Regions from separate parts of the Micromonospora sp. NPDC003241 genome, predicted to be linked through region 2. Evidence: riboswitches for the same ligand, from Rfam matches in the RefSeq annotation. Region 2 holds a riboswitch; each other region holds the start of a gene.
What was found. Region 2 has a riboswitch for cobalamin ahead of ACWDVW_RS11045 (peptidase). Riboswitches for the same ligand answer to the same signal wherever they lie in the genome.
Positions count from the first base shown of each region.

Region 1: another riboswitch for cobalamin. It lies ahead of ACWDVW_RS22860 (energy-coupling factor ABC transporter permease); the one in region 2 lies ahead of ACWDVW_RS11045 (peptidase).
Region 3: another riboswitch for cobalamin. It lies ahead of ACWDVW_RS28610 (ABC transporter substrate-binding protein); the one in region 2 lies ahead of ACWDVW_RS11045 (peptidase).
Region 4: another riboswitch for cobalamin. It lies ahead of metE (5-methyltetrahydropteroyltriglutamate--homocysteine S-methyltransferase); the one in region 2 lies ahead of ACWDVW_RS11045 (peptidase).

Region 1 covers NZ_JBSFSO010000032.1:28,893-34,181, reverse strand. The annotation lists gene ACWDVW_RS22870 (roadblock/LC7 domain-containing protein) at 55-474, shown strand; gene ACWDVW_RS22865 (DUF2267 domain-containing protein) at 479-883, opposite strand; cobalamin riboswitch at 1,009-1,183, shown strand; gene ACWDVW_RS22860 (energy-coupling factor ABC transporter permease) at 1,214-1,906, shown strand; gene ACWDVW_RS22855 (energy-coupling factor ABC transporter substrate-binding protein) at 1,903-2,232, shown strand; gene cbiQ (cobalt ECF transporter T component CbiQ) at 2,232-2,975, shown strand; gene ACWDVW_RS22845 (energy-coupling factor ABC transporter ATP-binding protein) at 2,972-3,868, shown strand; gene ACWDVW_RS22840 (alpha-glucuronidase) at 3,900-5,289, shown strand, end outside.
Region 2 covers NZ_JBSFSO010000010.1:18,905-24,193, reverse strand. The annotation lists gene ACWDVW_RS11045 (peptidase) at 1-984, opposite strand, end outside; cobalamin riboswitch at 1,084-1,212, opposite strand; gene ACWDVW_RS11040 (glycoside hydrolase family 2 TIM barrel-domain containing protein) at 1,560-5,289, shown strand, end outside.
Region 3 covers NZ_JBSFSO010000053.1:29,443-34,731, reverse strand. The annotation lists gene ACWDVW_RS28615 (iron chelate uptake ABC transporter family permease subunit) at 1-559, opposite strand, end outside; gene ACWDVW_RS28610 (ABC transporter substrate-binding protein) at 616-1,599, opposite strand; cobalamin riboswitch at 1,631-1,823, opposite strand; gene ACWDVW_RS28605 (alpha/beta hydrolase) at 2,326-2,862, opposite strand; gene ACWDVW_RS28600 (hypothetical protein) at 3,830-4,342, opposite strand; gene ACWDVW_RS28595 (DUF3885 domain-containing protein) at 4,726-5,289, opposite strand, start outside.
Region 4 covers NZ_JBSFSO010000061.1:28,670-33,958, reverse strand. The annotation lists gene metE (5-methyltetrahydropteroyltriglutamate--homocysteine S-methyltransferase) at 1-1,896, opposite strand, end outside; cobalamin riboswitch at 2,017-2,229, opposite strand; gene ACWDVW_RS29955 (FecCD family ABC transporter permease) at 2,395-3,483, shown strand; gene ACWDVW_RS29950 (ABC transporter substrate-binding protein) at 3,509-4,495, shown strand; gene ACWDVW_RS29945 (ABC transporter ATP-binding protein) at 4,492-5,277, shown strand; gene ACWDVW_RS29940 (class I SAM-dependent methyltransferase) at 5,274-5,289, shown strand, end outside.

The DNA of each region.
Region 1 (5,289 bases), on a different contig from region 2:
GCCGGGTCTTCTCTGGTACGAACGTAGGAGTTTCGACGAGAGGACAGCGCCCTTATGACCCATGCCCTGGTCACCGCCGAGAACCTCAACGCCGCGCTCGACGACATCGTGGATCGGGTGCCCGGCGCCAAGTTCGCGGTGGTGCTCTCCCCGGACGGCATCATGCTGGGGGCCTCGCGGGGCATCGACGAGGAGATCGCCGAGCAACTGTCCAGTGTGGTCTGTGGGCTCCAGGCGCTGGGGCTGGCCGCTGCCCGACTGTGCGGTGAGGGTGAGCTGCACCAGGTGGTGGTGCAGATGTCGCGGGCGTTCCTGTTCCACGCCACCGCCGGCAACGGGGCGATCCTCACCGTCGGTATCGACGGCTCGGCGGAGGTCGGGGACATGGCGTACGAGGTCGCCCTGTTCTGTGCGCAGGCCGGCGATCACCTGCCGGTGTACGTGGAGCCGGCGCCCCACCTGACCGGGCGGTGATCCGCTAGCCGCGGTCGCGCTGCGCGTCGTACGAGGGCGCCGGGTTGGCCACCTGCCACAGTTCGGCCGGCAGGTTCGCGATGACGTCGTCGTAGTCGGCGGGGGCGACGTCACCCCGAATGGTGTCCATCACCGCCCGGATGCCGGCCTCGGCCAGGTCGGGGTCGACGTCGGCCCGGCCGCCGACGCGCTGGACGAACACGTCGAGCCCGAACCGTTCGGCGGTCTCGCTGGGCGCGAACGTGTACGCCCGCAGCCCTTCCGGGAGTTGGTCGGCCAGGTCCCGGGCCTCGCCGCCGTCGATCCGCTCGGCCAGCGTGGTCAGGGTGGCGCGCGCGATGGCGGTCGCCTGCTCCGTCGACGCGCCGGTGCGGTTCGCCACGGACTCGATGAACTCGTTCTCGTCCAACCCGCCGGCCCCCTTCTCGCAACGGATCTGGCGTCTACCCGGGAATCGTCGTGACAAACGGCACTCTTCACCCGAGTACGGCCGCTGGGGCATCGACGAGTCTTGTGCGCCGGTGCGCGGAACGGATAACGTCGCGCCGTCGCGGTAATGGGAAGCCGGTGTGAGACCGGCGCGGCCCTCGCCACTGTGACCGGGGAGTTCACTCCGACTTGTACGCCACTGGGTCCGTGGAGGACCTGGGAAGGCCGGAGTTCGCGACGATCCGGGAGCCAGGAGACCGACCCCGACGTGTGATCTCGTCCACGAGGTGTTGGAAGGGGAGGTCGACTCATGCACATCGCTGAGGGCTACCTACCACCGGTGCAGGCGGCGGCATGGTTCGCGGTCTCGACACCGTTCGTCATCCACGGTGCGCGCAACCTGGTCCAGCAGGTCCGCGCGAACCCCGACGCGAAGCTGTTGCTCGGCGCGGCCGGGGCGTTCACCTTCGTCCTGTCGGCGCTGAAGATCCCTTCGGTGACCGGCTCCTGTTCCCATCCGACCGGTGTGGGTCTCGGCGCGATCCTGTTCCGAGCCCCCGTGATGAGTGTGCTCGGCACGATCGTGCTGCTGTTCCAGGCACTCCTGCTCGCCCACGGCGGGTTGAGCACGCTCGGCGCGAACGTCTTCTCGATGGCCATCGTCGGCCCCTGGGTGGCCTTCGGCGTGTACGCGCTGATCCGCCGGCTCGGTGGCGGCCTCGGCATCTCGGTGTTCTTCGCCGCCGCCCTGGCCGACCTGGCGACCTACTGCGTGACCAGTGCCCAGCTCGCGCTGGCCTTCCCCGATCCGGATTCGGGCTTCGTCGGCGCGCTGGCCAAGTTCGGGTCCATCTTCGCGGTCACCCAGATCCCGCTGGCGATCAGCGAGGGGCTGCTCACCGTCCTGGTGGTGCGGTTGCTGGTCCGGGTGAGCCCGCAGGAACTGCGCCGGCTCGGCATTCTGCGCCGTCCGGCCCCGACGACCCAGGGAGCGGTGGCGTGAAGTCGTTCGGCCGGACCAACCTGTTGTTGCTGCTCGCCGTGGTGGCGTTGGCGGTGGCGCCGCTGGTGCTGGGGCTCGGCAGCGGCGAGGAGCCGTTCACCGGTGCCGACGCCCTCGCCGAGGAGGCGATCGTCAACGACCACCCCGACTACGAGCCGTGGTTCAGCTCGATCTACGAGCCGCCGTCGGGCGAGATCGAGTCGGCGTTGTTCGCGCTCCAGGCCGCCCTCGGCGCCGGGTTCCTCGGCTACTACTTCGGGGTCGCCCGGACCCGGCAGCGGCTGCGTGGCGAGCAGACCGCGACCGGGGAGAAGACCACCGACTAGTGCTCGCGTTGGACGTGGCGGCGTACGCCAGCCCCTGGCGGCGCCGCCACCCGGCGGAGAAGGCCCTGTTGGCCCTGGGCCTGTTGGGGTGCGCGTTGCTCCTGCCACCGTGGCCGGGTGCTGCGGTGGTGGGCCTGACCGCGGCGGCGGCGTTGCTCGGGCCGGCGGCGCTGCCGCCGCGCCTGCTGGTCCGGGCGGCCCGGACCCCGCTGTTGTTCATCCTGACCGGCTCGGTGCCGATGCTGGTGGCGGTCTCCGGCCCGACGCGCGTGCGGTGGGCGCCGGAGGGGCTGGCGACGGCCGCCGCGACCGCCGGTCGGGCCTGTGCCGCGCTGCTCTGCCTGCTGCTGTTCGCCGCCACCACGCCGCTCGCCGACGTGCTGCCCCGGTTGCAGCGTCTCGGGGTGCCGAGCGCGGTCACCGAGGTGGCCGCGCTGATCTATCGGATGTTGTTCCTGCTGTTGGAGAGCGTGCACGCGGTGCGGCAGGCCCAGGCGGCCCGGCTGGGGTACCGGACCTGGGCCAGCACCTACCGGTCGCTGGCCGGGCAGGCCGGTGCGGTCTTCGTCCGGGCGTTCTCGCTGGCCCGGCGTTGGGAGGAGGGGTTGGCGCTGCGCGGTTACACCGGCTCGTTGGCGGTACGCACCGAGGTCCGTCGGCCGTCGGCGGCGTTCCTGACGGTCACCGTGCTGCTGTTGGCGGCGGTGGTGCTGGCCACCCGGCTGCTGGTGGCGCTCGGATGAGCGGCGACCCGCCCCCGGAGCTGCGCGAGGTCGGCGACCCGCCGCTGTTGGAGCTGCGCGGCGTCAGCTTCGGGTACGAGGCGGAGCGGCCGGTGCTGACCGACGCCGACCTGCGGGTGCCGGCCGGGCGGCGGATGGCCGTGCTGGGGCCCAACGGCGGTGGCAAGACGACCCTGTTCCGGCTGATGGTCGGCGCGTTGGCCGCCGACGCGGGCACGGTGCTGGTCGGCGGGGTGCCGCTGCGTCGGACCCGGGCCGGGCTGCTCGATGTCCGCCAGCAGGTACAACTGGTGCTCCAGGACCCGGACGACCAGTTGTTCGCCGCGACCGTCTTCCAGGACGTCTCGTTCGGGCCGGTCAACCTCGGTCTGGACGACGCGCAGGTGCGGCAGCGCTGTGCCGAGGCGCTGGCGGCGTTGGAGATCACCGACCTCGCCGACCGCCCCACCCACCTGCTGTCGTACGGCCAGCGCAAGCGGGTGGCGATCGCCGGGGCGGTGGCGCTGCGGCCCCGGGTGCTGATCCTGGACGAGCCGACCGCCGGGCTCGACCCGTCGGGGGTGGAGGCGCTGCTGCGGACGCTCGACGCCCTGCACCGGGCCGGCACCACGCTGCTGCTCGCCACGCACGACGTGGACCTGGCATACCGGTGGGCCGACGAGCGGGTGCTGGTGGCGGGTGGCCGGATCCGGCAGGGCGTGACCGGTGCCGAGCTGGGCGGCGGGGACCTGCTCGACGGTGCCGCGTTGACTCCGGCGTGGGCGCCGGTGGTGCACCGGCTGCTGGACCGCGTACCCGACCTGGCCGGTGCCCGGCCACGGACCCCGGCGGAGTTGGCCCGGCTGTTGGACGCTCTGGTCGGAGCCGGCCGAAAGGTTCCGGAAGGACCTTGACGCATCGATCAAGATGGTTACGATTTGCGCAATGCGACGGATTCGCCCGGAGCTCACCGGCCCCGACCCGACCGACGTCCATCCCGCCTGGCTGCCGCCGGCCGCGTTTCGCGCCGTCGGTTCCCGGCACACGCTCGTCCACGGCGACGGCCAGCTCGTCGACACGGTGCTGCACGAGGTCCGACTCGCCTGCGCCACGCACGGCGGCACGGTCCGCCGCTGCGCCGACGGCCCCCCCGCCGACCTCGTCCTCGCCCTGACCGAGACCGCCGGGCGTCCGGGCGGGACCGCACCCGCGACCGAGCCGTCCGACCGCTCACCGTCCGTCGTGGACGAGGACGGGACGCGACGGGTCCTCGACGCCGCGCGGGCCGACCTGGCCGCCGCCGGGGGTGGGCCGCTCGGCGACGAGGGGTACGCGGTCGTCCGCCACGGTGAGGTCACGGTGGTACTGGCCGACGCGCCGGCCGGACTGCTCCACGGACTGTTCCACGTCGTCCGGCTCGGCGAGTCGGCGTTCGGCGCACCGCATCCGGCGCGGGCGTACCGGCCGGTGATGCGGCGACGGATGCTGGACCACTGGGACAACGTCGACGTGCACCCGGTGATGGGCCAGGTCGAGCGCGGGTACGCCGGTGGGTCGATCCTCTGGCGCGACGGCCGGGCACACCCGGACCGGGCGCGGGTGCGGGCGTACGCGCGACTGTTGGCCGCGTGCGGGATCAACGCGGTGTCGGTGAACAACGTCAACGTGCACGCCACCGAGGCGCGGCTGCTCACCGACCGGCTCGACGACGTCGCCGAGATCGCCGACGACCTGCGTCCGTACGGCATCCGGGTGCACCTGTCGGTGAACTTCGCCGCGCCGGTGATGGTCGGTGGCCTGCCCACCGCCGACCCGCTCGACGAGAAGGTGCGCGCCTGGTGGGCCGAGACCACCGCCCGGGTGTACGCCCGCATCCCGGACTTCGGCGGTTACCTGGTGAAGGCCGACTCGGAGGGGCAGCCCGGCCCGTTCAGTTACGGCCGCGACCACGCCGACGGGGCGAACGTGCTGGCCGAGGCGTTGGCGCCGTACGGCGGCGTGGTGCACTGGCGGGCCTTCGTCTACAACCACCGGCAGGACTGGCGGGACCGCTCCACCGACCGTGCCCGCGCCGCCCACGACACCTTCGCCCCGCTCGACGGGAGCTTCCGGGACAACGTCGTGGTGCAGGTCAAGCACGGTCCGGTGGACTTCCAGACCCGGGAGCCGGTGTCGCCGGTGATCTCGGCGATGCCGGGCACCCGGTTGGCGGTGGAGTTCCAGGTGACCCAGGAGTACACCGGCCAGCAGCGGCACGTCTGCTATCTGGCGCCCTGGTGGCACGAGGTGCTGCGGTTCACGCCGTGGGGCGACGACGGGCCGACGGTCGCCGACG
Region 2 (5,289 bases):
GACACCGAGGACGGCCTGGGCGGTGGCGCGGGTGGCGGTGCCCGGGTCGAAGGTGCCGCCGTCGAAGTCGACGGCCCCCCGGTCGGCCGTCGGCGCGGCGCAGCCGACCTGCAACCCGGTCAGGAAGACCCGGGCCCGCAGCCAGGCCACCGGCCGGCCACCGTCGCGCAGCGCCTGCGCCGCCAGGCCGGTGCTGTTGGCGTTGGCGATCCCGTCGGCGTTGACGAACCCGCCGTCGACCCGCTGCACCGACACCAGCCAGCGCAGTGCTGCGGCGGCGTCGGCGTGCCGACCGGCGGCCCGCAACGCCTGCGCCGTGAGGGCGGTGGCGTCCACGTCGGAGCTACAGACCGGCTGCGCCGGCAGCACCGGGTAACCACCGTCCGGGCACCGGGTGCCGACCAGCCAGCCGGCGGCCGACGGGGGCACTCCCGCTGCGGTCCGGCGCAACGCGAGGATCGCGAAGGACTGGCTGAACGCGTTGCTGTAGTCGCCCCACGCCGACCGGTCGGTGAACCGGCCGTCGGGCGCCTGCAACCCGCGCAGCCGGGCGACCAGGTCCACCCCGCCGACGTCGGTCGGGTCGCCGCCGCGTACCGCCACGGCGAGGGCGAGCTTGGCGGTCGCGCCCGCGTACGCCTCGGTGGTGCCGTCGCCGACGTAGCCGTCGCGGACGTCCGGCCGGGTGACCCAGGCCAGCGCCGACGCGCCGAAGTCGTCGGCCGTGCCGGCGGCGGCGAAGGCGAGGACCGCGTCGAGGGTCAACCCCTGGTCCGGGTACGCGACGCCGTCGAAGACGGTCTCGAATCGTTCCCCGTCGACCAGTTGGCGGGCCAGCCAGCCGGCGGCCGCGTCGGAGCGGACGCCGCCCACCTGGGCGGGCGCGGCGATCGCCGGGCCGGTGAGTGTCAGGGTGAGGGTGAGGGCGGCGAGTACGCCGCAGAGGAGGGTGAGCGGGCGGTACCGGCTCGGGCGGACGACCATCGGGCGCGCCTTTCCGGCCCGGCGGTCGTCAGGAACCCGGCCCGCCCGTCAGGACGTGGCTGGCCGGCCTCCGACCCGTGGGCCACGACGGGTGAGGAGCAGGGACTCGCGGGCACGTCGGGTATTCGGGCTCGCCACCGGGGTAACCCCCGGCGGCCTACCGTTGCGGGCCAGCGCCGGACTTCGACCGGACTTCCCCCACACGTGACCGCGGCTGTGCAATTGTCGGGCCAGTCTGGTCGGCCCCCACTTCGCTGTCAATGTGCGATCGGCCGCATGCGGTACGTCACCACGGCACCGCAGCGCCCTCGACGCCGCGACGATCGACATCGGCCGGAGGCGCGGTCCACGAACCAACCTCGCCCATTCATCAGATCAAATCACCGTCGAAAGTTGCGCCTGGATCACCAACTGACCAGGAAAGCGCCACAGCGTTGACATACATATGATGAATATCGTAACTTTCCAGTGATCGGCTTCGATGACTGGGCCTCCCGCTCCTTCGGCGGACAGCACCTCCCGGTGAGTCGAGTCGTCGTCGCGTCGGTGCCGTCGGTGGCGAGGAGAGACCGCAGATGTCTGATCCAGAGGGACCGTCCGTTCGTCGCCGTCTGCTGCTCGGTGGCGGCCTGGGAGCCTTCGGCGCGATCGCCGCGCCGTGGTCGGGCGGCGCATCCGCTGCCGCACCCGAGGCGGGCGCGGCAGCGGCCTGGGAGGATCCTCCCAACGGCTACCCGGAGTGGAACAACAACATTGGGATCTTCCAGGTCAACGCCCAGCCACCACACGCGACACTGATGCCCTACGGGGACCTCCAGCAGGCGCTGAACGCGGACCGCACGGTCTCGCCGTACCGATTGAGCCTCGACGGCACCTGGCGCTTCCAGCACGTCCTGCGGCCGGCGGACCGCGACCTCACCTTCCACCGCACGGACGTCGACGACAGTTCCTGGCGCACGATCCCGGTGCCCGCCAACTGGCAGCAGCACGGCTACGACTTCCCGATCTACACCAACATCGCGTACCCGTGGTGGGGTGGCACCGGCTTCGACGAGGCTCGCACCCCGCCCTTCGTGCCGACCCAGTTCAACCCGGTCGGGCAGTACCGCCGGACCTTCCAGGTGCCCGCCGGATGGCAGGGGCGACGGGTCCACCTCCACTTCGAAGGGGTCAAGGCCGCCTTCTACGTGTGGATCAACGGCACCCGGGTGGGCTACCGCGAGGGCTCGTACACCCCGGCCGAGTTCGACGTCACCGACCACCTCCGCACCGGCGCCAACCTGATCGCGGTCGAGGTCTTCCGCTTCCCGGACGGGGACTGGCTGGAGGACCAGGACATGATCCGGCTCTCCGGCATCTTCCGGTCGGTCCACCTCTACTCACTGCCGACCGTGCACCTGCGCGACTTCACCATCCAGACACCACTGCGCGACGGCTACACCAACGCCGACCTCGTGGTCGCGGCCAGCCTGCGCAACAGCGGCAGCCAACCGGCCGGGACCTACACCGTCGAGACCCAGCTCTACGACCAGAACCAGCAACCGGTCTGGCCGGATCCGCTGCGCACCCAGATCGCCGTCGGCGCGGTCGCACCCGGACAGGACGCGACCGGCCGGGGCAGCCGGGCGGTCACGGCACCCCGCCTCTGGTCGGCCGAGTACCCGAACCTCTACACCGCCGTCCTCCAGCTCCGTGACCCGTCCGGCGCGGTCGTCCAGACCGTGTCGACCCGGGTCGGCTTTCGGGAGTTCGCGATCCGGGACGGCCTGATCCGGGTCAACGGCAGACCCGTCTCGATCCGAGGCGTCAACCGGCACGAGATCGACACCGACCGGGGCGCGGCGCTGACCCGGGCGGACATGGTCCGCGACATCCGGGTGATGAAACAGCTGAACATCAACGCCGTCCGGACCGCCCACTATCCGAACAACCCGACCTTCTACGAACTCGCCGACGAGTACGGCCTGTACGTGATGGACGAGGCGAACCTGGAGACGCACGGGGTGATGGGCAGCTACCCGGCCTCCCGGACGGACTGGACCGCACCGGTCATCGACCGGGCGAGCGCGATGGTGCACCGGGACAAGAACCACGCCTGCGTGGTGATCTGGTCCCTCGGCAACGAGGCGGGCGCGGGCAGCAACTTCGTCACCATGCGCAACTGGATCCGGGCGGCCGACCCGACCCGGATCATCCAGTACCAGGGCGACAACCGGCCTGAGGTCAGCGACCTCCGGGTGGAGGGGTACGAGTCCCTGGCCCGCACCGAGCAGCGTGCCCGCGACGCCGACCCTCGGCCCTACGTGTCGCACGAGTACGCCCACTCGATGGGCAACTCGACCGGCAACCTGAAGGAGTACTGGGACATCTACCGGCGCTACCCGATCCTGCAGGGCGGGTTCATCTGGGACTTCGCCGACGAGGCACTGCGCCGACCGGTCCCCGGCGGCAGCGGCGCGACCTACCTGTCGTACGGCGGTGACTGGGGTGACCGCCCCGACTTCGAGGGCAACTTCTGCGGCAACGGCATCGTCGACGCGGACCGCCGGCCGGGCGGCAAGGCCGTCGAAGTCAAGCAGGTCTACCAGGCGATCAACGTCGCCGCCGGGGCCGACGTCAGCACCGGGTCAATCCGGATCACCAACGAGTACCTCTTCACCAACGTGAACGCGTTCGAGGGGCGCTGGTCGCTGCTCGCCGACGGCCAGGTGATCCAGAGCGGCAGCCTCACCGCGCAACAACTCGACGTCGCGCCACTGTCGACCGGGACGGTGCAGGTGCCGATCCAGCGCCCGAGCGCCATCGCACCCGGGGCGGAGCACTTCCTCCAGTTGTCGTTCCGGCTGCGGACGTCGACGGTCTGGGCCGACGCCGGGTTCGAGGTGGCCAAACAGCAGCTGGCGGTCGACTTCGGCAGCCCGCCGGTCCAGCCGGTCCCGGTCACCGGCGTGCCGACGCTGACCGTGTCGGAGACGACCGCCGCGGTCACCGTCAGCGGCACCGGCTTCGCGGTCACCGTCGCCAAGGGGACCGGGCTGATCAGCTCGTACGACGCGTTGGGCATGCGGCTGCTCAACTCCGGCCCGACGCCGAACTTCTGGCGGGCGCCGAACGACAACGACCGGGGCAACGGCCACCCGACCCGCAACGCCACCTGGCGCCGGGCGGGCGCGAACCGGACGGTGACCGGGGTGGTGGTGACCCGCCTCTCCGACCGCGCGACCCGGATCACCGTCAACGGCACGCTGCCGACCAGTACGGTCTCGACGTACACCACGACGTACACGGTCTTCGGCAACGGTGAGATCAGGGTCGAGCAGACGCTCCGGCCCGGCTCGGCCGGGCTGCCGTACATCCCCGAGGTGGGGACGATCCTGATGCTGCCCGCCGCGTTGGACCGGTTCCGCTACTACGGTCGCGGTCCCCAGGAGAACCACTGGGACCGCCGGACGGGCTCCGACGTCGGCCTCTACCAGTCGACCGTGGCCCAACAGTGGACCAGTTACCTGCGACCGCAGGAGAACGGCAACAAGACCGACGTGCGGTGGGCGGCCCTCACCGACAGCGCCGGCCGGGGCCTGCTGGTGACCGGCGACTCGCTGGTGGAGGTGAACGCGTCGTACTTCACCCCGGAGGACCTGTCGGTCGGGGTCCGGCACGACTACCAGTTGACCCGACGCCAGGAGGTGGTGCTGCGGGTCAACCACCGGCAGATGGGTGTCGGCGGCAACGACAGCTGGGGCGCGCACACGATCGACGCGTACAAGATCCTTCCGGACCGGACCTACACCTACGGCTACCGGCTGCGGCCGCTGCCCGACGTCGCCCAGGCGATGACCCTGTCCCGGCAGCCGGTCGGCGAGGTCACCGGAGGTGGACCGGTGCAGCCGGGAGTCCACTACCGCCTCGTGGCCCAGCACAGCGGCAAGACCGCGGACGTCAACGCCAACTCCACCGCGCCGGGGACCGCGCTCATCCAGTGGCCGATCGGCACCGGGTCGAACCAGCAGTTCGACTTCGTGACCGCGGACGGCGGTCACTACCGGATCCGGGCCCGCCACAGCGGGCTGGTGCTCCAGCCCGCCACCACCGCCAGTGGCGCCGACATCGTCCAGCAGGTCGACACCAACACCGCCGCACAGCAGTGGCGGCTCGTCGACCACGGCGGTGGCGTGGTCAGCCTGGTCAACCGGCAGACCGGCCTGGCCATGGACGTGTACGCGGCGTCCACCGCCGACGGGGCCCGCATCTGCCAGTGGGCCCTCTCCGGCAACCCCAACCAGCGCTTCCAGCTCCAACGGATCG
Region 3 (5,289 bases), on a different contig from region 2:
AGCCGGACAGCCAGAAGGTGATGGTCTGGGTCGCGTGCGGGTGGGCCGCCCAGATGATCACGAACGTCGTCAACGCGGCGCACAGCTGCGCGACGGCGACCCCGGCCAGCACCACCCGGGTCGGTCGCAGCACCGCACGCCGACCGGCGGCGGCGACCACGACGGCGAACGCGGCGAGCGCCCCCACGAACGCGCCCCCGGTGAGCGCCGCGGCACCCGCGCCGAGGCCCAGGACCAGGACGGCCACGGCACCCAGCGACGCCCCCGAGGAGACACCCAACAGGTACGGGTCGGCGAGCGGATTGCGGGTGACGGTCTGCATGACCGCCCCGCAGGCGGCGAGGCCGGCCCCGACCACGGCGGCGCCCAGCACCCTCGGCAGCCGCAGTTCCCACACGATGTGGTCGCGTAGCAGCGGCACGTCGGCGCTCGTCAGGCCGAGATGATTGGTGATCACCAGCCACACGGTGCCCAGCGACAGATCTGCCGGCCCCACCGTCACGGCCGCCGCCACCGACAACACCAGGCCGACCGCGAGTACGACCACCACGGCCACCATGCGCACCGCTCGGACCGGCTTCGCCGGAGTCTGCGCCGGCCGGGTGGTGACGGTGGTCAGCTGCTCGCCCCGCCGACGCCCCGGGCCAGTGCCTCCACGGCGAGTACGTTCCGCACACCGGCCGAGGTGGAGGAGAAAGCCAGGGTGACGTACCGCTTGCCCTTGACGGCGGGCAGGTCCTTGAGCGCCGGGTGCTTCTCGAGGAACGCCTGCTTGTCGGCGGCGGTGTCCCAGCTCGCGTCGACGAGCACGATGACGTCCGGGTTGCGCTCGACGACCGCCTCCCAGTTGGTGTCGGCCCAACTGCCGGTCAGGTCGTCGAAGATGTTGGTGACCCCGGCCGCAGACATGATCATGGCTGGGCCGCCGCAGCAGGCGCCGGCGCTGGGCGCGTCGTTGCCGCCGTCCCACCACAGCACCCGCGTACCCTTCGCATCCGCCGACACGTCCGCGATGCGCTGCTTCTGGTCGGCGATCAGCGTCTCGGCCCGCTCCGCGACGCCGAAGATCGCGGCGATCTCCCGGATCTCGGCGAACACGTCGTCGATCGCCAGCTTCGCCGGTCGCGTCTCCTTCGGACAACCGGCGGCGGAGACGTACGTGCCCACGCCGAGCTTCTGCCACTCGGCACGGTCACCGGCCCCCTCGTCGCCGAACGCGCTCGCGAAGGAGCCGTAGACGAAGTCGGGCTCAAGTTCGAGCAACTTCTCCTTCGACGGGTACTCCTTGGCCAACACCGGCACCTTCGCGTACGCGGCGGCGTACTCGGGCAGCACCTGGTCGTCGAGGTAGGCGGTGCCGGCCATCCGGTCCTCCAGGCCGAGCGCCAGCATGATCTCGGTGGCGGGCTGGTTCATCGTGACCGCCCGCGCCGGAGGGCTCGGGACCGTGACCGGTATGCCGCAGTTGGTGACCGATACAGGCCCGGCGGCGGACGCCGTGGCAGCCGGATCACTGTCGCCGGTCGTGGCGCAGCCACCCACCAGGACGAGTACGACGGAGAGCGGCGCGGCAACGCGCCAGGACGCAGGGAACCGCATAGCGGGACCACCTTCCAGCACCTCGTGGACGGGTCGTACAGGTGCCGTGGCCGGTCTCCTGGCTGACGGGTGGTGCGCTGGCGACCGGCCTTCCCAGGCATACGCCCAGTGACCTTGCGGTGGCCTCCAGCATCCCGATCACAGTGGCGAGGGCCGCACCGGTCTCACACCGGCTTCCCGAGCACCACGGCGAAGTCACCCTAACCAAAGCAGGCAGCACCGTCAGTGGCCTAGATCATGGCGAGAGTCCACGTCGGCCCAGTGTGCCCGCTCACCCGAGGTGCCGTCGGACCAGCCAGACGCAGCACGCTCCTGCTGTTCTGCACTGCCGTAACGGCCCCGATCGCGGCAGACGAAGCACATAGACGCACTGCCTCCGCAGACGCCTAGCGCACTTGACTGGGGGTCAAGGGGTCGTCGGTTCGAATCCGGCCGTCCCGACGCAGGTCAGAAGGCTGACCCGGATATCGGGTCGGCCCTTTTCGGCGTTCTGGGGACCACACCGGTCAAGTGCGCCACTCGGTAGCCCTCCTTGACCGCTGATCAAGTCTCAAGTGTCCAGCCGGGATGACTTCCGAATCATTTGCTCTGGATCAAGGCGGCCCGGGCCAAGGTCGTTCGGTTGGTGAGGCGCTCCACCTTGTCCCCGTCCGGGGATGCTGGACGGCCTGGCGACTGCTCGACGAGGAGATCCGCTTCTAGGTACCGGTAGCCGTACAGCTACGGCTAGCTTGGCCAGCCGATCGAATCGAGGAACTCCTCGACGGCGACTACGACCCGGCCGAGGACTGCGATCGATTCGGTAAGCGGGCCGGGTACGTACATGCCGTGATCCGCACCCTCCACCTCCAGCACGTGGGGTGACAGCCGGCGGGCCAGGTCGCTGTCCCAAACTTTGTCGGCAGTGCCACCCACGAGCAGGAAGGGCGCGTTCGAAAGGCGCAACGCATCAGCGACCCATGGCAGGGTGAGCAAGGGCGTGAGCCACACGGCGGGCAAAGCTCTTTCGGCGGCAATCTTTGCCGCATTCGTGCCGAGCGACTTGCCGATCAGCAGTGGGCGGCCGCGGAGAGTGTCGATCAGTGGAGTGATCTCAGCAGTGACCCAGCCCTCGATTTCCGGCTGATCGAACTTCGGAAACTCCTGGGACCACGAGTACCGATGCACCGTTGCGCCTCGCTGTTCCGCTACATCGCCGGCATACATCAGCAGGGGAGCACTCGGTCCGAACCTACCGCCGGGAATCACGACAGCGTCAGTCACGCGGACGACCATACCTAGTGCTTTGACCACGAAGGTTCGCGGTGTTGGGGTCAGGCTGCCTGATCATGCGGATCGTGTTTATGACGTGTGTGGACGTGCGGCGAATCGTCCTGGGGGTCAAGGGGTGTCGTCGGTTCGAATCCGGCCGTCCCGACGCAGGTCACAGGTGCACATTCGATTGATGGATGCGCCCTTCCTGGTGTTCTGGGACCAAGATCAGTCAAGTTGGCTGCATCTAGCACTCCTTGACCGGTGGTCAAGTCTCAAACGTCCAGCCGGAATGCCTGCCGAATAGTTCGCACGCTGGATCAAGGCGGCGCCGGCCCGGCCCGCCAGCGAACCTCCGGCCGGCCGCACTTGGGACGACCAAGCCCTTGACGAACTCGGGGCTCCGCCCCGAACTCCGGCCCGACTGCCCGACTGCCCAACGGGGAAACTAGGACCGTTAACGTCTACCCGCCAGACCGTTCCTTCCGGAGGTACTGTCGGATTTCCGCCCCGAGGGCGCTCGCCGCGGCCAGCGTGAAGAGGCTCCGCACCACCAAGCCCACTCCGAATGATCCCCGGCTCAGGTGATCGTCGACATTGGCGGCGCCGAAGAGCATCAGTCCGGCGCGCATCAGCGTCTCGCGCCGATGACGACGGGCAGGGGCACCTTCCACCCCTACCTCGGGATCTCGCCGGACGTCCGTTCATCCATAGCGGTCAGGGTAGACCCACGCCCCTGACTGCGACGAGAGGCGACGAGGCATGGCACGGTCCCCGGCGAGAACGTCCCCCTCCCATGAAGGACCCGAACACCGACCTCGTGGCGAGATCGCCGAGAGTGTCAGCGTCCGGAAGCTAGGCGGGAACCACACGGTGTGCGCGATGGTGGTCGGCATGCCGTCGACTAACGGCCTGATCTTGGGGATAGCGAGCGTGACGTGCGTGGACGGTGCGTCCTGGGGGTCAAGGGGCGGCCTTGTTAGTCGTTGCACACCGTGTCGGCGTACCGGGCGAACTCCTCAGGCGTGTGAAGCGCGGCGACGTAGCCGCCGGGCTCCCCGCCCTTCCATCGCTTGGTGAGGATTACGGCGGAGCCCGTCTGGCCGCGCAGTTCGCCGATCCGGAACGGAAAGTCCTCCACGGCGCCACCGTCCTTGTTCCAGGCGCGCAGGTCGTAGATCTGGGTGTCGTCTAAGGTGGGCGGTGCCAGCTTCGTCTGCCATCCGGCCGCTGGGTCGAGCAGCACGACTTCCTCTGTGGTGCGGGCGCTATGGCCGGGATCCCGCTCTAGCTCGATTACCTTGTCGGTGACCCCACCGTCGTCTCTGCCGACGTAGAGAGTAATCGCGTCGGTCCCGGCCTTACCCCGGCACCAGTCGAATACCCCGACCAGTCGGCCATCGGCGTCCAGTCGCACCCCGACCGCGCCCTCGGTGACCGCGCTGCAGCCGGTCAGCCCGGCCAGCATCAACGCGCAGATCAGTACCAGCATCCCTGTCCGTCGCATCCCGTCAGCGTGAGCATCGACGGTCACCAGGTGATCACAGCAAGAGTTCGGCTTGACGACGTCGAGGCTCTTTGCGTACGGATGGGTGCTGACGATCAACGGCGGTCAGCCCGACGCGACAGCTACCGTGGCGGCGCTGTTCAAGCCAGGTCATCGCCCGCGTCCACACTCGGGTTGGGGTCAGCTCCCGGGGACCAGGAAGGGACCACACGGTGTGCGCGATGGCGGATAGCACACCGTTGACCACGCGGCCTGATCTTGGCGATGGTGTGCGTGGCGTGCGCGGACGTGTGGCGAAGCCTCCCGGGGCACGTTGAGGCTGGCTGGCGCTGCTGGACCAGCGTTCACGGGGTACGGACTGACGGCAGCTAAAGCCCGGACGGCTGCGGCGAAAGCCAATCCCGGTGCTGTGTCTTCAGGGCGTCCCGGTGCTCTCCGGTCGACAGAACGACATCAGCTCCACCGTCGTAGGGGTGATACAGCCAACGAAGATCAGTCGGCGCGAGGATCACGTTTGCCAGTTCATCGTCGGCGACAGCCCTCAACAGGACGTCAAGCACGTCCGGTCGCCAGGAGATCGTCTCGGCGTAGAGCTGGGTATAGGCGCGGCACTCAGGCTCTTCCTCGAGGTCTTCCAGCAGGGTCTGCCAGTGCCATGCCGACGGCGCGACCTCCGAACGCCTCGGCCACATCTGAGGTGTGGTCGCCTGGCCCTCTGTCCACTCGCTGGTGATTACGATGAGGACAGCACCCGGATCAAGCTTCGACAGCACCGTATTGTGCCGGTCAAGCATGATCCTGTACTCGCCCTCATTGACTGCGTACCGCGCCGATCCCGGCAGGCTGTGAAACCTCACCCACCGATCCGGGTAACGACCAGGAAGCCAGTGAGCGAAGGGAGGGCACTCGGGCCAACGCTGCTCCCACCGTTC
Region 4 (5,289 bases), on a different contig from region 2:
GGCGACGCCACTGGTCGCCAGCCGGAAGGCGGCCACCGCCCAGTCCAGGTAGGCGGTGTGGTCCCGACGGCGCGGCGGCAGCAGCTCCCGCAGCGCGGGCTCGTCGACCTGGATGATCCGGATGCCCGCCGCCTCCAGATCCCGCGCCTCGTCGCGCAGGGCCAGCGCGACCTGCCGGGCGGTCTCCGCCAGCGGTTGGTCCACCCGCACGAACGACCAGGCCAGGATGGTCACGGGGCCGGTGAGCATGCCCTTGACCGGGCGGTCGGTGAGTGACTGGGCATACCGGGACCAGGTCACCGTGATCGGTGCGCGCCGGGTCACGTCGCCGTACAGGATCGGCGGGCGTACGCACCGGGAGCCGTACGACTGGACCCAGCCGTGGGCGGTGGCGGCGAAGCCGTCGAGGTGTTCGGCGAAGTACTGCACCATGTCGTTGCGCTCCGGCTCGCCGTGCACCAGCACGTCCAGCCCGAGCCGTTCCTGCTCGGCCACCACGTCGGCGATCTCGGCCCGCATCCGCTCGGCGTAACCGGCCGCGTCGAGGCGACCGGCCCGGTGCTCGGCCCGGGCCCGGCGCAGCGCCTCGGTCTGCGGGAACGACCCGATGGTGGTGGTCGCCAGCGTGGGCAGCCCGAGGCGGCGGCGTTGGGCGTCGGCGCGCTGCGGGTACGGGCCGCGTCGGGTGTGCTCGGGCCGCAGCGCCTCCAGGCGGGCGCGGACCCCGTCGTCGCGCCACTGCCACGGCACCGGCGGGGGCGCGGCGGGCAGCTCGCCCACCCCGTCGCGCAGCACCCGGCCGAGCGCGACCACCTCGTCCACCTTCTGCCGGGCGAACGCCAACCGTTCGCGCAGCCGAGGGTCGAGGTCGGTCTCGGCGGCCAGGTCCACCGGCACGTGCAGCAGCGAGCAGGAGGTGGACACGGCGACGGTGTCGGCAAGCCCGGTGAGGGTGGCGCCGACGGCCGCAGCGGCCCGCAGGTCGGTCCGCCACACGTTGCGGCCGTCGACCAGCCCGGCGACCACGGTCCGGCCCGGCAGCGCGCCGTGGCCGGCGAGCCGGTCCAGGTCGCCGGGCCCGGCGACCAGGTCCAGGCCGATCGCCTCGATCGGCGTGTCCAGCAGCGCGGGCAGCGCGTCGCCGAGTTCGCCGAAGTAGGCGGCGACGAACAGGCGGGGGCGGTGGGCCAGCCCGCCGAGCCGGGCGTACGCGGCACCGAGGTCGCGGATCTCGGCGTCGGACCGGTCGCCGACGTACGCCGGTTCGTCGAGCTGCACCCACGGCACGCCGACGTCGGCGAGCGCGGACAGCAGCTCGGCATAGACGTCGACCAGGTCGTCCAGCCGGTCGAACGGGCGGAACCCGGCGGGCGCGTCGGCGGTGGGCTTGGACAGCAGCAGCAGGGTCGCCGGGCCGACCAGGACCGGACGGGTGGTGATGCCGAGCGCCCGGGCCCGCCCGTACTCGGTGAGCGGCTTGTCGGCACGGGCGGCGAAGGCGGTGTCCGGGCCGATCTCGGGCACCAGGTAGTGGTAGTTGGTGTCGAACCACTTCGTCATCTCCAGCGGCGGTTCCTGTGCGGTGCCGCGCGCCATGGCGAAGTAGGTGTCCAGCTCGCCGAGGCCCAGCCGGCGGAACCGGTCGGGTACGGCGTCGACCGTGACGGCCGCGTCGAGCACGTGGTCGTAGAGCGAGAACGTGTTGGACGGTACGGCGGACAGGCCGGCGTCGTGCAACGTACGCCAGGTCTGTTCGCGTACCTGTGCGGCGGTGGCCCGCAGGGTCGGCTCGTCGACGCGGCCGGCCCAGTAGCCCTCGACCGCGGTCTTGAGTTCACGACGCGGACCGATGCGCGGATAGCCGAGCACGGTGCTCGTGCCGAACGGAGTGGTCATGTCGCCAGGGTTCCCTTCCCTCGAGGTCCGGCGGTACGGCTCCGGGGAAGGCTGGGGAGGGCACGGCGCGACGACCGGCCTCGCCCTGGCCCTCCCGCGAGGCCGACGGCGGCGTGCGCGGCTGCGCACGCGGCACGGGCAGGTCTTCGGACTCGTGGGCGCGACCGGCTGGGCCGGTCTCCTACTGGCCGTCGCTTCCCGGACAGGTGTCCAGTGCGTGTGACGGCGGTCGTTCCCACTCACCGCTGCGGGGCAGTCCCGGATTCACACCGGGTTCCCTCTTACGACGCTCCGACCGGACGGCCGGGGCGAACCAGTACCGTCTCGGATCCTAGCGTCCGGATCGCGCCCGACGACCGTCGCGCCGGTGTGATGTCCGCGCCGCGACGCCGGGTCGAGCGGCGGGTGAACAACGACTCATCCGCCTTCCGCTGGCATGATCATGGTGTTAGTTTTTGCAAAGACTTGGCAAGAACAACGACTTTGCGTGGGAGTGCGGTGAGCGTCACCACCCTGCCGACGAGCCGGACGGACGTGCTCGGCGTGGCGGCGCAGCGTCGCCGGACCGGCCTCTGGCTGCTCGCGCTGACTACCGGCCTGGTCCTGACCGGGCTGGTCGCGGTCGGCGCCGGGGCGATCGGCATACCCCCGCTCACGGTGGCCCGGATCATCGGGCACCAGCTCGTCGGGGTGCCCGGCGAGGTGACCTGGACCGGGCCGCAGCAGGCGATCGTCTGGCAGGTCCGGCTGCCCCGGGTCCTGCTCGGCATGCTGGTCGGCGCCGGGCTCGCGGTCTGCGGGGTGGCGTTGCAGGCCATGGTCCGCAACGTGCTCGCCGACCCGTACCTGCTCGGGATCAACTCCGGCGCCTCCAGCGGCGCGGCCGCCGCGATCCTGTTCGGCGCGGGCGCCGGCTTCGGCCAGTACGCGCTCTCCACCAGCGCGTTCGTCGGCGCGCTCGGCGCGTCGCTGCTGGTCTTCCTGATCGCGCGCAGCGGCGGCCGGGTCACCTCCATCCGGCTGCTGCTCGCCGGAGTCGCCGTCGGGTACGCGCTGTACGCCACCACCAGCTTCCTGATCTTCGCCTCCGGCTCCGCCGAGGGCGCCCGGTCGGTGATGTTCTGGCTCCTCGGGTCGCTGGGCCTGGCCCGCTGGAACGCCCTGCTGCTGATCGCCGCGGTGGTGCTGATCGGCACCATCGGCTACCTGACCGTCGTCGGGCGGCGACTCGACGTCCTGGCCATCGGCGACGAGACCGCGCACACCCTGGGCGTCTCGCCGGACCGGTTCCGGCTCCGGCTGCTCGTGCTGGTCTCGCTCAGCGTCGGCATCCTGGTCTCCGCCGCCGGCAGCATCGGGTTCGTCGGCCTGGTCGTGCCGCACCTGGCCCGGCGCATCGTCGGCGCGCCGCACGTCCGCGTGGTGCCGGTGGCCGCGCTGCTCGGGGCGATCCTGCTGGTCTGGGCCGACGTGCTGGCCCGGGTGCTGCTGGCGCCGCAGGAGATCCCGATCGGCATCATCACCTCCCTGCTCGGCGCTCCCTTCTTGCTGGTCCTGATCCGCCGCCTGCACGCCTCCGGTGCCTGAAGAGCCCACCCGTCAAGGAGAACCGATGTTGAAGGCAAGCCGCCTCGCCACCGCCGCCGCCTCCGCGTGCGTGCTGCTCGTCGCCGGTTGCGGCGGTGCCCCCGACGGGCCGGCCGAGGCCGGTCCCGGCTATCCGGTCACGGTGACCAACTGCGGCGTGGACGTCACCTTCGACGCTCCTCCGCAGCGGGTCGTGCTGCTCAAGAGCGCCGCCGTGCCGTACCTGCACGCGCTCGGCGTCCTGGACCGGGCCACCGCCCGCGCCGGGCAGTACCCGAAGGAGTACTACGACGCGGCGACCCAGGCCGAGCTGGACCGGATCCCGCTGCTGACCGACAAGACCGACACCAGCGGCCACCTCCAGATCTCCAAGGAGGTGGTGATCAGCCAGGAGCCCGACCTGGTCCTCGGCGAGGTCGACAACCTCTCCCGCGACACCCTGGAGGCGGTGGACATCCCGCTGTTGGAGGAGCCGGCGATGTGCCCGGAGAGCACCGCCGTACCGAGCTTCGACGACATCTACCGGCAGATGGAGACGTACGGCCGGGTGTTCGGCCGCCAGGCCGAGGCGACGACTGCGGTCACCGCGCTCAAGGACCGGATGACGAAGGTCCAGGCCGAGGCGGGCGACTCGTCCGGGCGTACCGCGGCGGTGCTCTACCCGACCGTCGGCGGCGGCACCACGTACGCGTACGGCACCGGCAGCATGGCCCACCCGCAGTTGGAGGCCGCCGGTTTCCGTAACGTCTTCGGCGACGTCAAGGATCGGGTCTTCGAGGTCACCGTCGAGGAACTGCTCGGCCGCAACCCGGACGTGCTGATCCTGCTCTACGGCGACGGCGACCCCCGCGCCGTCGAGCAGGGGCTCACCGGACTGCCGGGCGCGCAGCAGCTCAGCGCGGTCCGCAACGGCCAGGTCATGACGCAGCTGTTCAACTTCACCGAGCCGCCGACGCCGCTGTCGATCGACGGCCTGGAGCGGATCGTGCAGCGGTTCCGGGAGCAGCCGTGATCGAGGCGACCGGCGTCACCTGGCGCTACGGCGCGAACCCGGTCATCGACGGGGTCAGCGTGACGGCCCGGCCGGGTCGGGTCCTCGGTCTGATCGGGCCCAACGGCAGCGGCAAGACCACGCTGCTGCGGTTGCTCTACGGCGCCCTGCGCAGCCGGACCGGTCAGGTCACGGTGGACGGCGACACGCTGTCCACCCTGCCCGCCCGGGAGGCCGCGCGACGGTTGGCCGTGGTCGTGCAGGAGACCGGCGGGGAGACCGCCCTGACCGTGGCGGAGCTGGTGCTGCTCGGCCGGGGACCGCACCTGTCGACGTTCCAGCGGGCCGGTCGGGCCGACCACGAGATCGCCGCCGACTGCCTGAGCCGGGTCGGTGCCACGCACCTGAGCGGGCGGGCGTTCGCCCAGCTCTCCGGCGGGGAGCGGCAGCGGGTGCTGATCGCCCGCGCGCTCGCCCAGCAGGCCACCCATCTGCTGCTCGACGAGCCCACCAACCATCTCGACATCCGCTACCAGCACGAGATCCTGCACCTGGTCCGCACGCTGGACACCTGCTCGGTCGTCGTGCTGCACGATCTCAACCTGGCCGCCCACTACTGCGACGACCTGGTGCTGCTCGGCGCGGGCGGCGTCGCCGCCACCGGCACCGTCGACGAGGTCCTCGACCCCGCCGTCCTGGAACCCGTCTACGGCATCGGCATCCGACGCCTGGACCTCGACGGCGCCGTCCATCTGCTGTTCCACCCGATCCACCAGAGCATCGACGAGAGGACTGCGGCATGACCACGCAGGAAC